4 regions of the Pseudomonas stagnisoli genome follow, and region 4 is predicted to be linked to each of the others. Evidence: predicted binding sites of a transcription regulator. Region 4 holds the regulator's gene; each other region holds the start of a gene.

Region 1 (3,443 bases), 1.3 Mb from region 4:
AGAGGCCGCGATGATCGCGGCCTCTTTCATTCCTGCGGCTGGTCGAACTGCAGGGCACCATCCTCGAAAATGTTCAGCCGTTGGCGCAGCTCGTCGGGCTGGGCCGGCTCGTCCGCGGCGGGAGGCGCCTGCCCGGGCGCCGTGGCCTCGGTCGGAACCGCATCACCGCCGCCGTCCTGCTCACCCTCGATGGCACGCTGTGCCTTCTTGGTCAGGACGATGATGTCGATACGCCGGTTCACCGGATTGAACGGATCTTTGCGATCGAACAGCGCCGAGGAGGCATAACCCACCACGCGCGCAACGCTGTCATCCGGGTAGCCGCCTGCCACCAGGGCGCGCCGTGCCGCGTTGGCACGGTTGGCCGACAACTCCCAGTTGCCGAAGTCGCCATCGCCGGCGAACGGTTTGGCATCGGTGTGGCCGCTGACGCTGATCTTGTTCGGCACCGCCTTGATGGTGTCGGCCAGGATCAGCAGGATGTCTTCGAAATAGGGCTGCAGGCGTGCACTGCCGAGGTCGAACATCGGGCGATTCTCGGCATCCATGATCTGGATGCGCAGGCCGTCCTGGGTGATTTCGAAGAGGATCTGATCCTTGAACTTCTGCAGCTCGGGATTCTCCTCGACCTTGGTTTGCAGCTCCTGCAGCAGCATCTCCAGGCGCTCGCGCTCGACCTGCTCGGCCAGGGTCTCGGCCTGGCTGGGATCGATCTCGGCGGGATCCTGCGTGGCGTCGACGGCAGCCTCCTGGGAATCCGGCGCATCTTTCAGCTCGGGATTGAGCGTGCGATCCGGCGCAGGCGTTGGCGTGCCGCCCAGGTCGATGACGTAGGGGCTGGCACTCTCGGTAAAGCCGATGGGGTCCTGGAAGTAGCCGGAAATCGCCTTCTTCTGCTCGGGCGTGGCCGAGGACATCAGCCACATCACCAGGAAGAAGGCCATCATCGCCGTGGCAAAGTCGGCGAAAGCGATCTTCCAGGCGCCACCGTGATGGCCCCCGGCGATCTTCTTGACCCGCTTGACCAGAATCGGCTGGTTGTTCTCCATGACTCAGCCGCTCGCCTCAGTTGCCACGCATGGCCTGTTCGAGCTCACTGAAACTCGGCCTGTGGGCCGGGAACAGCACCTTGCGTCCGAACTCGACGGCCAGCGTCGGCGGCATGCCGGAGGCTGATGCCACCAAAGTCGCCTTGATCGACTCGTACAGGTTGAGCTCCTCTTTGGCATCGTGCTCCAGAGCCCCCGCCAAAGGAGCGAAAAAGCCATAGGAGGCGAGAATGCCGAGGAAGGTACCGACCAGAGCAGTCGCCACCTTCTCACCGATCTGTGCGTTATCGGCCGTCGCCAGAATGGACATGGTGATCACGATACCCAGTACTGCAGCCACGATACCCATTGCCGGCATGCCGTCGGCCACCTTCGCCACTGCATGGGCGGGGTGCTCCAACTCTTCCTTCAGGCTGGTGATCTCCATGTCGAAGAGATTCTCCAGCTCGTGGGGCGCCATATTGCCGCTGGACATGATGCGCAGGTAATCACAGATGAACTCGGTCATCCGCTTATCCTTGAGGATCGCCGGGTACTTGCTGAAGATCGGACTGGCATTGGGGTCTTCAACGTCGGCCTCGATGGCCATCATGCCTTCGCGACGGCTCTTGTTGAGGATCTCATAGAGCAGCTTCAGCACTTCCAGGTAGAACGCGTGCGTAAAGCGGCTGCTGAACATCGCCAGCGACTTCTTGAACACCGTCATGAACGCGCTGCCGGGATTGGCCTGAAGAAAGGCACCCAGCGCCGCGCCGCCGATGATCATCACCTCGAACGGGTGAACCAATGCCATGAGCTTGCCGCCAGACAGCACGAAACCACCGAGCACGCAGCCGAAGACTACCAGGATGCCTACGATCTTGATCATGAGAGTGAGCTTGAAGAGTCAGTCGATAAGGGTTCTGCAAAACAACCCTTCTAATTATCGGAAGTATTGCGCCAGACTATAGGCAGTAAAGGCGAAAAGCCAGTTTGGCTCAACCTGCATGCCCACTGAAAAGCACCTACCACGCAGCATCGACGCCTGGCTGAAACAGCTGGACGCAGTGCGCCTGCCCGTCGCCAGCCACCACCACGAGGCGGTGCGCCGCGTGCTGCTGGACAGCCGCAGGTCACTGCGCGAGATCGCCGAGCAGATGCAGGTAAGCCCGGCCATTGCACTGACCGTACTGCGCGAGGCCAACCGCAGCTCCGGCAGCCTCGGCGAACCCGCCGAGAGCCTGGAGATGGCCCTCAACCGACTGGGGCTCAAACGTGCGGAAGCACTTCTCGCACAGATGTCGGTGCAGGAACAGGAGCAGATCCCACTGCCACTGCGGCAGATTCAGCTGATTGGCCTGCATGCCTCGCAACAGGCCAACGGCCTGTTCGCCGGCCGCCTGGCACGGCTGTGGCAGGAGATCCACTGGGGCAGCCTGCTGTTCCTCGCCCCGCTGTGGCCGCTGGTGGCCATGCAACCGCAGCTGTTCGAAGCCTGGGAGCGGCGCGTACTGGGTCGCGGCGAATCGGCGAGCAAGGTCGAGCGTGAGCTGCTCGGCACTCCGCTGCTGCCGCTGTGCCTGGCGCTGGCCAGGCACTGGCGCATGCCGGAGTGGATCATCCAGGGTTATCGCCTGCTGGTGGAAGATCGCCGCCTGCTGGTCAAGGCCCTGCATATTGCACGCGATAACGAGCATCCGCTGCACCAGCAGCAACTGCTCGATGCCGATCCTCCTCTGCGCCGCTGGCTGACGCAACCGGCCAACAGCATTCTGCTGGCCAGCGGCCTGGCACTGTCCAGCCACCACAACTGGAGCTGCCAGCACCACCTGCGCTGGCAACGCCTGACCGGCCTGTACTTGCAGATTGCGCTTCCCGAGTTACAGCAACTGGTGCATCAGCAGGCGGCGCTGAGCGCCCGCCAGCACGCACAACCGGGTCTCTGGCATCCGGCCGAGGCCCTGCTGTGGCCTTGGGAAAGCTGCCGACTGAAGACCGTTCAGGCACCGCCCGCGCCGGCCAGCAACCCGCAACTGGAACTGTGGAAGCAACACTGCAGCAAGCTGCTGGCCCAGCCCTCGCCCTTCGCCAATGTCCTGCAACTGACCGACAGTGCCTGTCAGGCCCTGCAGGCCTGCGGCATGCAGCGGATCATGGTGCTGCTGGCAGATCGCACCCACAGTCGCCTGCTGGCACAGCAGGTGGCCGGCCTCCCGGAGACGGCGGCACAATTGCGCCTCGATCCGGCCCAGAGCCAGGTGCTGCGCCGACTGCTGGCCGAACCCGGGCAGTTGCGCCTGAGCCCGGCCAACCTTGCCCAGGTGTCTGCCCTGCTGCCGGGCAGTCTGAAAGCCCTGTTCAACGGTGAACACCTGCTGCTGCGCTCACTGGCCAGCAACGGTCGGGTGGTGATGC
Region 2 (3,443 bases), 170 kb from region 4:
GCCGCGTCCGCCTGGTTGTAGGCGCCGCCATCTTCCTCGAAGGTCGCGATGTTGGCATCGAACAGCGAGTCGTCGGACTTGCGGCCAACCACGATGACGTTGCCCTTGTACAGTTTCAGGCGCACCACACCGTTCACGTTGGTCTGCGAGGCGTCGATCATCTGCTGCAGCATAAGACGCTCCGGGCTCCACCAGTAGCCGGTGTAGATCAGGCTGGCGTACTTGGGCATCAGCTCGTCTTTCAGGTGGGCCACTTCGCGGTCCAGGGTGATCGACTCGATGGCGCGGTGGGCGCGCAGCATGATGGTGCCGCCGGGGGTCTCGTAGCAGCCGCGCGACTTCATGCCGACGTAGCGGTTCTCGACGATGTCGAGGCGACCGATACCGTTGGCACCGCCGATGCGGTTCAGCTCAGCGAGCACCTGGGCCGGGGTCATTTCCTTACCGTCAATGGCGACGATGTCACCCTTGCGGTAGGTCAGCTCGATGTAGGTCGGGACGTCCGGGGCCTTCTCCGGGGAGACGGTCCACTTCCACATGTCTTCTTCGTGCTCGGTCCAGGTGTCTTCCAGCACGCCACCTTCATAGGAGATGTGCAGCAGGTTGGCGTCCATGGAGTACGGCGACTTCTTCTTGCCGTGGCGCTCGATCGGGATGGCATGCTTCTCGGCGTAGTCCATCAGCTTCTCGCGGGACAACAGGTCCCACTCGCGCCAGGGAGCGATCACCTTGACACCCGGCTTCAGCGCATAGGCGCCCAGCTCGAAACGCACCTGGTCGTTGCCCTTGCCGGTGGCGCCGTGGGAGATGGCGTCGGCGCCGGTCTCGTTGGCGATCTCGATCAGGCGCTTGGCGATCAGCGGGCGAGCGATGGAGGTACCCAGCAGGTACTCGCCTTCGTAGATGGTGTTGGCGCGGAACATCGGGTAGACGAAGTCGCGGACGAATTCTTCGCGCAGGTCGTCGATGTAGATTTCCTTGACGCCCATGGCCTGGGCCTTGGCACGGGCCGGCTCGACCTCTTCGCCCTGGCCGAGGTCGGCGGTGAAGGTCACCACTTCGCAGTTATAGGTGTCTTGCAGCCACTTGAGGATCACCGAGGTATCCAGGCCACCGGAATAGGCCAGAACTACCTTCTTAACGTCCGCCATGCCAATCAACTCCACGGGTTGTACGGAAAACCGGGGATTCTACCGGCCGTGTGGAATGATTTACAGGGGCGCGACAGACTCTAGCGACAAAGCGACAGTTTTATTTGCCGGCGCGACGTCAGGATTTCGCCGCCGGGGCCGCCGTGGGAGCAGGCTCACTGGCGGCCGGTGCAGCTTCGGGCGCAGGCGCAGCGGGAGCTGCGGCGGGGGCCGGCTCAGGCGTCACGACTGGCTCGCGTGACAGCGTCAGGGTTACGCGGCGGTTCTGCGCGCGGTTGGCCTCACTGCTGTTTTTCACCAAGGGATAGCGTTCGCCATGGAAGCGCACGACGATCTGCTCGGCAGGAATCCCTCTGGACCTCAGGTACTCCTCCACCGCCAGGGCGCGCCGCCTGGAGTTATCGCGATTGGTCAGACGATTGCCACTGCTGTCGGAGTGGCCGTCTAGCTGGAAGCGATTGACGCTGGGGTCGGCCTTGATGAAATCGAGAATGATGTCGAGCTTGGCCTGGGCCAGCGGCTCCAGCTGCGTGCCGTTCGGAAAGCCCAGCTGAGTCTGGCGGATCTGGTCGAAATTCACCGGCAGCAGACCCGCCGTGCACTTGAGGTAGTCGTTATAAGCCTTGTTGAAGCGGATCGGCAGCAGGCGCACTTCCAGGCTGTCGCCCCCATGCAGGGTGCGATGACGCACCAGCGGACTGCGCCCCTCCATCAGGCCGGAAAGCAGGCGCCCGGCCTGCTCCTGGTTGCTGTTGAACGGTACCTGGCCGCTGCCAACCGCCAACGCCCCCAGGTTGATGTCACCGCGACCCGGCTGCCAGGGCGCCGCTGCCGCCAGCAGGGTCGCCGATCCGGATCCCAGCCAGCGCTCGCGCACTGTGAGCCGGAAAGTCGCCTGCTCGCCGGCGCGGCGCACGAACTCACCGCTGCCGAAATCGGCGATGGGTTGACTCAGACGACACTCGAACTGATCGCCCTCAACCTTCCACTCCACTTTCTCCATGCGCGTCTGGAAAGTGATGGCCGCGGCCGGCATGCACCAGGGCAGGCAGGCGAGCAGGCTGAACAGGAAGGCAGGGGATCGGCGCAAAGTCGGCTCCGTCGGGAGAAACGGCTATCACAGCCCATATCGGCGGCGCCGGAACAAACTTGATAGGCACAACGAAACGACAGCAGGGCCACTGGCAAAACTGGTAGCATTCGCCCCACGTTTCACCTGCCGGGAACTCCCATGTCCGACCGCCTTACCCTGCTGCGCCCAGACGACTGGCATATCCACCTGCGAGATGGCGCCGTCCTGCAGCACACCGTCCGCGACGTCGCGCGGACCTTCGCCCGCGCCATCATCATGCCCAACCTGGTGCCGCCGGTGCGTACCGCCGAAGAGGCCGATGCCTATCGTGCCCGCATCCTGGCTGCTCGCCCGGCCGGCAGCCGCTTCGAGCCGCTGATGGTGCTCTACCTCACCGACAAGACCTCGACCGACGATGTGCGTGCGGCCAAGGCCAGCGGCTTCGTGCATGCCGCCAAGCTCTACCCGGCCGGCGCCACCACCAACTCCGACTCCGGCGTGACCAGCATCGACAACATCTTCCCTGTGCTGGAAGCCATGGCCGAGGTCGGCCTGCCGCTGCTGGTGCATGGCGAGGTGACTCGCGCCGAAGTCGACGTGTTCGACCGCGAAAAGCGCTTCATCGATGAGCACCTGACCCGCGTGGTCGAGCGCTTCCCGACCCTGAAGGTGGTGTTCGAACACATCACCACCGGCGACGCCGCTGCCTTCGTCAAGGCCGCGCCCGCCAACGTCGGCGCCACCATCACCGCCCACCACCTGCTGTACAACCGCAACCACATGCTGGTCGGCGGCATTCGCCCGCACTTCTACTGCCTGCCGATCCTCAAGCGCAACACCCATCAGGATGCCCTGCTGGATGCCGCCACCAGCGGCAATCCGAAGTTCTTCCTCGGCACCGACTCGGCACCGCACGCCAAGCACGCCAAGGAAGCCGCCTGCGGCTGCGCCGGCTGCTATACCGCGCATGCTGCCATCGAGCTGTACGCCGAAGCCTTCGAGCAGCGCAACGCGCTGGACAAGCTGGAAGGCTTCGCCAGCTGCCATGGCCCGGACTTCTACGGCCTGCCGCGCAATACCGACCATATCACCCTGGTCCGCGAGGACTGGGTCGGTCCGACCGAGTTGCCGCTGGGCGAGCAGGTCGTGATCCCCCTGCGCGCCGGCGAGAAGCTGCGCTGGCGCCTGCAGGAGGACCAGGCATGAGCGAGGAACATTTC
Region 3 (3,443 bases), 450 kb from region 4:
AGGCGCGCGGTCACGTCACCGGGAAAGCGCAGACGGCAGCCGGTAGCCGAGATGTCCAGCATCTGGCCTCTCAGGCCAGGAGTCAGGCGGCTGCCCGATAGCTCGATATTGACCAGTTGACCCTGGCCCAGGGCGGCGCGGTAGGCATTGCGACGCTGATGGTAGGTGATGCGCTCCGGCATGTAGCACCAGTAGCAACGCGCATTCTCGAGTTCGCCGATGCGTACTGGGTCCTCGCAGCTCCAGGCAATGCGTACGCCCTCGTGGAATGCTTCCACGTGGAATGCCTCGCCGCTCTGAATGAAACGTTCGCCGTCGTTGGGAATGAGTTCGTCCAGAGCAATCAGACCGCGCTCGCGGTTGACTTCGATCAGGTAGCTCTGGAACCGCTGACTGCGGTCCTTGAATGTGATGACCAGTGGATCATTGCCCTGCTGCAGGGTGCGCAGATTGGCAAAAACCTCCAGGGGCGCGGTGAGCACCTTCGGCGGCTGGGGGCCATCATCCTCTTGGAACGGGTTGGACACAGTGCATAACTCCAGGGTACTACCGCACTAGCATACTGGCATATTGCCGGTATGTCCCTGTGCTTGTTGTTATGGTCTCAGGCCTGGCTGAGGGGGCGTTGCTGCGCGATTCTAGCGGCGCTGCCGCGGCTGTCATAGAGCCCCGGCGTTTCGCCGCCGCGAAGAATGCCGAGCACACTCTTCAATGATGCCTGGTTGGCGCGGATCAGTCGGCCATTGCGCTGGTTCGCTTCGCGGCAGCTTTCCAGCAGCCGATTCAACTCGTCGCTGCGTGATAGCAGCTCTTCTCCGTTGGCGCTGCGGCTGGCCATCGCCTCCAGCCCGGCGCGATCAGCGCTCAGCTGCTGCGCGACGAGCAGTTGGCTGCGGGCCGTACCATGCTTCTCAAGCAGGGACAGGAGGGGGAGTTTCTCGCCAAGCAGTTGTTCCAGACGGGGCAGATCACGCTCTCCCATGGCCTGGAATTCGGCGTCGATCAGTTCAAGAAGACGTTGGGCGGTGCCGATATCGTCGTTGAACAGTTGCAGCAGGTCGTTATCTTGCATCGCGGGCTCTGGGGATCGGGCGTCCAACACCCCCAGCGCAGCCCTGGGACTAGCGCTGGGATTCGAAATCGAGGAGCTTGCTGGCCACGCGCTGGGCGTCGACCTGATAGCTACCGTCGGCAATTGCCTGCTTGAGTTTGGCGACGCGCTCTTTGTCCACGGTCGGCAGATCGCGCAGCTTGTCGCCAGCCTTCTGCAGTTGCTGAGCTTCGCGGCTGAGCTGGACGGATTCACCCGTCTTGGCGTTAGCAGCCTGCTCGTCAGCAACCTGTGCCGCATTCTGCGGGGTATTGCTGACAGCCTCGTTGCGGCTGCTGGCCTGAGCGTTGCCGGTGCGACCGCCGTTGGCGGCGCTGGCGGCATTGTTCAGCCGGTTGAAGTCGATAACCATGTTGTGAACCTCGGACGGTAATCTGGACGCTTGACTGGGTTGTCGGCCGGTTCCGTCGAAACTTTAGGGCGCAAGTGTGTGCGTCGTTTAACAGTGTAGGAAATCACCGGGGATTTGCGCTACAAGAATCGTGCCTACATGTCGACCTCGACCTGGCCGGGGCCTGCGATGCGTGCACGGATGATGCGTTGTGAGGCCAGGTTGCGGACGTTGATCTGTTGTCCCAGTGTGCCGCCAGACAATGCCTCGCCTTGCATGCGCACGTTGATTCCGCCACTCCGTGCCGTGATCACCACCTGGTCGCCACGCTGCACGGCGTCCGCAGCCTGCAGCATGGTGGGTGTCAAAACCTGATCAGTCTGTGTCGCGCGCGTCAGTTTTTTGCCGATGGCCTGCTCCGGTGATGTCACATAGCCCCGGCTGAGCAGGCTGACATCCTGCTCGATCAAGGCGATGTCCGCAGGACCGATGATGCTGTCTCGCTTGAGCGGGGCTTTCACGACCACCACCGGGCGGAAAAGGCGTACCTGGGCGGGAACAAAAACGGTCCATGGCTTAGTGCCCTCGCAGCTGATCCGGACGGTCACGCGGCCAAGGGGTTGAGCCGGACTTTCCAGGCTTTGTGTCAAATCACTGTCGCAGGCCGCCAGGCGCAAACGGGGGTCGAGAGTGTTTACCTGAATTTCATATCGGGCCGCGATTTCGCTACGCTCCAGATAGTCCTCTACCATGAATTCAAGAAAGCCTTCGGTAGCGCCGATAAGCTCTTCGGGCAAAGTCAGCTCCGCAGCATGCGCCTGGCTGTAGCCGAATAGCCCCAAAGCGGGTAAAACTCCGACAAGAGCAAGGCGTTTCGCCATCAGGTGTCGGAAAAGTGTCGTGAGCTTTTTCATGCCGCTCACGAAGCAAGCCCCGTGCCGCCTGCTAGGCTTTAGCAGAGTGCGAGGCATTATGAACAATAAGGAGTCTGGGCATGGCCGGAGTATTGGACTCGGTTAACCAGCGTACCCAACTGGTCGGGCAGAATCGTCTGGAGCTCTTGCTGTTCCGTCTGGACGGCCCGCAGCTTTATGGCATCAATGTGTTCAAGGTGAAGGAGGTGCTGCAATGCCCCAAGCTCACCGTGATGCCCAAGTCCAGTCAGGTTGTACGCGGCGTGGCGAACATCCGCGGTGGCACTATTCCCATCCTTGATCTGGCACTTGCCACCGGCAAGTCGGCGCTGGATGACATCCAGAACAGCTTTGTGATCATCACCGAGTACAACACCAAGGTGCAGGGTTTCCTGGTGCGCTCGGTGGAGCGCATCGTCAACATGAACTGGGGCGAGATCCACCCGCCGCCCAAGGGCACTGGTCGCGATCACTACCTCACGGCAGTGACCCGCGTCGACAATAAGCTGGTCGAAGTGATTGACGTCGAGAAGATTCTGGCTGAGGTGGCACCGATGTCGGAGGCGATCTCCGAGGGCGTGGTGGACGTCGAGACCCAGGCCAAGGCCGTTTCCAAGCGTGTGCTGATCTGCGACGACTCCTCGGTGGCGCGCAAGCAGGTTTCGCGTTGCCTGGAGAGCGTCGGGGTCGAGGTTGTGGCCCTCAATGATGGCCGCGAGGCGTACGACTATCTGCGCAAGATGGTGGAGGAGGGCAAGAATCCGGCTGAGGAGTTCCTCATGCTGATCTCCGATATCGAAATGCCAGAGATGGACGGTTACACCCTCACGGCAGAGATTCGTTCCGATCCGAGGATGCAGAACCTTCATGTGATTCTGCATACTTCGCTGTCCGGGGTGTTCAACCAGGCGATGGTGAAGAAGGTCGGCGCAGATGACTTCCTGGCGAAGTTCCGTCCGGACGAGCTCGCTTCACGTGTGGTTGAGCGTGTCCGCGTAGCAGATGGGGGCTGAGGGCTCGGCTCTCGGTTAGGACCATGTTTGGTGAGGCTGCATTAGTGTCTTCAGGCAATTTGGATTTCGAGCAG
Region 4 (3,443 bases):
TGAACCTGGGCAGTCGCTGGTTCAGGCGCTGGCGCCGCTGGCGCGCAAGAAAGTGATTCTGATCGACACCGCCGGCCTGCCGGGCAACGATCCGGCGCTGCGCCAGCAGCTGGACAGTCTGGCGGTGCGCGGCCTTAAGGCCAAGAACTATCTGGTTTTGGCAGCCACCAGCCAGGCTCAGGTGCTCAAGGCCGCTTACCACAGCTACAAGCACTGCGGCCTGGCCGGGTGCATCCTGAGCAAGGTTGACGAGGCGGCCAACCTTGGCGAGGTGCTGGGACTGGCTATCAGCCAGCATCTACCGGTAGCCTATCTGGCAGATGGGCCGAAGATTCCGGACGATTTGCAGGTGCCGCGCAGTCATCAGTTGGTGAGCCGTGCCGTGAGCCTGCAGACTGCTGAAGATCCGAGCGAAGAAGCCATGGCCGATATGTTCGCGGGCTTTTATCATCCGCGCCGTGCGGGGTAGGGCAGGCGACGGCGGACAAGGCGTTCTAGTGTGTAGGAAGGGGTCGGTGAAGTTGTCCGACCAGCCCAGACCAGGCAAGACAAGGTAAAGAGAAGAACATGGGTAGTATGCATCCCGTACAGGTGATCGCGGTGACTGGCGGCAAGGGCGGCGTCGGCAAGACCAATGTGTCGGTGAATCTGTCGCTGGCACTGGCCGACCTCGGTCGCCGGGTCATGCTGATGGACGCCGACCTCGGTCTTGCCAATGTCGACGTTCTGCTCGGACTGACCCCCAAGCGGACCCTGGCCGATGTGATTAACGGCGAGTGTGACCTCAAGGACGTACTGCTGCAGGGGCCCGGCGGCATCCGTATCGTGCCGGCGGCCTCGGGTACGCAGAGCATGGTGCAGCTGTCTCCGGTGCAGCATGCCGGGCTGATTCAGGCCTTCAGCGATATCAGTGACAACCTCGACGTGCTGGTGATCGATACGGCTGCCGGCATCGGTGATGGCGTGGTCAGCTTCGTGCGCGCCGCTCAGGAGGTGCTGGTGGTGGTCTGCGACGAGCCGACCTCGATCACCGACGCCTATGCACTGATCAAACTGCTCAATCGTGACTACGGCATGAGCCGTTTCCGCGTTCTGGCCAACATGGCCCACAGTCCGCAGGAAGGACGCAATCTGTTTGCTAAGCTGACCAAGGTAACCGATCGTTTTCTCGACGTGGCCTTGCAGTACGTCGGCGCCGTTCCCTACGACGAATCCGTCCGCAAGGCCGTGCAGAAACAGCGCGCGGTGTATGAAGCCTTCCCGCGCTCGAAGTGCGCACTGGCGTTCAAGGCGATTGCTCAGAAAGTTGACACGTGGCCACTCCCGGCCAATCCGCGTGGCCACTTGGAGTTTTTCGTCGAGCGTCTGGTGCAGCAGCCGATCGCGGGGACGGCGGTATGACAGCAGCCAGTGGACTTCGCATGTACAACAAGGCGCAGGCGCAGGACTCGCAGCACCAGTTGATCGAGCGCTACGCGCCTCTGGTCAAGCGCATCGCCTATCACCTGTTGGCACGCCTGCCGGCCAGCGTCCAGGTCGACGACCTGATGCAGGCAGGCATGATCGGTCTGCTGGAGGCGTCAAAAAAGTATGATGGCAGCAAGGGCGCGAGCTTTGAGACCTATGCCGGCATTCGCATCCGCGGTGCCATGCTCGACGAGGTACGCAAGGGGGATTGGGCGCCACGTTCGGTGCATCGCAATACCCGTATGGTCAGCGATGCCATTCGCGTGATCGAGGCTCGAACTGGAAGAGACGCTAAAGATCAAGAGGTTGCGGCCGAACTCCAATTGAGTCTCGAAGATTACTACGGCATTCTTGGCGATACTCTGGGCAGCCGCCTGTTCAGCTTCGATGATCTGGTTCAGGACGGCGAGCATGGCGGGCTGAGTGAGGATGTCGGCAGTAGTCACAGTGGGCCCTTGAGTGGCCTCGAGGACGAGCGATTCCAGGCGGCATTGGCCGACGCCATCGCCCATCTTCCAGAGCGTGAGCGATTGGTGTTGTCGCTTTACTACGACGAAGAACTGAATTTGAAGGAAATCGGCGAAGTCTTGGGGGTCAGCGAGTCCCGGGTCAGCCAGTTGCACAGCCAGTGTGCCGCGCGTTTGCGGGCCAGGCTGGGCGATTGGCGGGTCAGCTGAGCCAGCCGGTTCCATGATTTGCGACACTGTCGGAACACTGGCGGTGTTTAGACTGTACGGAGGTCGACTTGGACAAGAACATGAAAATCCTCATCGTTGACGATTTCTCGACGATGCGACGGATCATCAAGAACCTCCTGCGTGATCTGGGGTTCACCAATACTGCGGAAGCAGACGATGGCAATACGGCATTGCCGATGCTGCAAAGCGGCAGTTTCGATTTTCTGGTGACCGACTGGAACATGCCCGGTATGACCGGCATTGACCTGCTGCGTGCAGTGCGTGCTGACGAACGCCTGAAGACTCTGCCGGTGCTGATGGTCACTGCGGAAGCCAAGCGTGAACAGATCATCGAGGCGGCCCAGGCCGGCGTGAACGGCTATGTGGTCAAGCCGTTCACCGCCCAGGTGCTTAAGGAGAAGATCGAGAAGATCTTCGAACGGGTTAACGGCTGATGTCCGCCGCGAGGGCGCTATGGCACACGATGATTCACATCTGGGCGAACTCGAATCGACCCTGAAGCAACACGCCACCCAGCTCGTCGAAAGTCTCGAGAAGGGACGTTTCGGCGATGCGGTAGGTCTCATTCATGAGCTCAACAAAGCCCGTGATCATGGCCTTTACCAGGAGATCGGCAAACTCACGCGAGAGCTGCACAACGCGATCGTCAATTTTCAGATCGATCCGCACAATCCGCATGCCCAGGAAATCTCGCAGATTACCGATGCTACCGAGCGACTTTCCTATGTTGTGCAGATGACCGAGAAGGCCGCCAACCGCACCATGGACCTGGTCGAGCAGAGCGCTCCGCTGGTCAACGATCTGGGTGATGAAGCGAAGAGCCTGTCTGCCGAGTGGAGCAAGTTCATGCGTCGCGAGATGGGGGCCGATGCTTTCCGTGACCTCGCCAAGCGGATCGAGCTGTTCCTGGCGCGCAGCGAACGTGACAGTCAGAAACTCTCCGGGCAGTTGAACGACATCCTGCTGGCGCAGGACTTCCAGGATCTCACCGGGCAGGTGATCAAGCGCGTGACCCAGCTGGTCACCGAAGTGGAGCGCGATCTGCTCAAGCTGATGCTGATGGCCAGCCATGTTGATCGTTTCGCCGGCATCGAGCACAACATGGATGAGTTGCGCGCAGAGCAACAAAAACAAAAAGAGCCTTCCAGGGGTGAAGGTCCGCAGATACATGCCGATAAGCGTGAAGACGTCGCGTCCAGTCAGGACGATGTCGACGATCTGCTGTCCAGCCTTGGATTTTAGGGCTCTAACAGAGCCTTTGGAGCGCACCGATGAGCT

Evidence for each region. The regulator FliA, encoded in region 4, starts transcription of late flagellar genes. The targets are predictions, from matches to a motif close to CTAAAGTTTNNNNNNNNNNNGCCGNTAA.
Region 1: a site for FliA is predicted at 1,972-1,999, ahead of motA (flagellar motor stator protein MotA). Genes of this name have one in related genera too.
Region 2: a site for FliA is predicted at 2,278-2,305, ahead of ACOAPY_RS13095 (flagellar protein MotY). Genes of this name have one in related genera too.
Region 3: a site for FliA is predicted at 1,503-1,530, ahead of flgM (flagellar biosynthesis anti-sigma factor FlgM). Genes of this name have one in related genera too.

Annotation. Positions count from the first base shown of each region.
Region 1 covers NZ_CP184361.1:3,851,240-3,854,682, forward strand. Annotated here, with positions in the region: gene motB (flagellar motor protein MotB) at 27-1,049, opposite strand; gene motA (flagellar motor stator protein MotA) at 1,066-1,917, opposite strand; gene ACOAPY_RS18615 (HDOD domain-containing protein) at 2,036-3,443, shown strand, end outside.
Region 2 covers NZ_CP184361.1:2,723,666-2,727,108, forward strand. Annotated here, with positions in the region: gene ACOAPY_RS13090 (argininosuccinate synthase) at 1-1,151, opposite strand, end outside; gene ACOAPY_RS13095 (flagellar protein MotY) at 1,270-2,187, opposite strand; gene pyrC (dihydroorotase) at 2,383-3,429, shown strand; gene rnt (ribonuclease T) at 3,426-3,443, shown strand, end outside.
Region 3 covers NZ_CP184361.1:2,104,546-2,107,988, forward strand. Annotated here, with positions in the region: gene ACOAPY_RS10125 (flagellar brake protein) at 1-527, opposite strand, end outside; gene ACOAPY_RS10130 (flagella synthesis protein FlgN) at 605-1,072, opposite strand; gene flgM (flagellar biosynthesis anti-sigma factor FlgM) at 1,122-1,463, opposite strand; gene flgA (flagellar basal body P-ring formation chaperone FlgA) at 1,598-2,356, opposite strand; gene ACOAPY_RS10145 (chemotaxis protein CheV) at 2,437-3,369, shown strand; gene cheR (protein-glutamate O-methyltransferase CheR) at 3,414-3,443, shown strand, end outside.
Region 4 covers NZ_CP184361.1:2,553,898-2,557,340, reverse strand. Annotated here, with positions in the region: gene flhF (flagellar biosynthesis protein FlhF) at 1-469, shown strand, start outside; gene fleN (flagellar synthesis regulator FleN) at 568-1,401, shown strand; gene fliA (RNA polymerase sigma factor FliA) at 1,398-2,144, shown strand; gene ACOAPY_RS12235 (chemotaxis response regulator CheY) at 2,225-2,599, shown strand; gene ACOAPY_RS12230 (protein phosphatase CheZ) at 2,619-3,407, shown strand; gene ACOAPY_RS12225 (chemotaxis protein CheA) at 3,437-3,443, shown strand, end outside.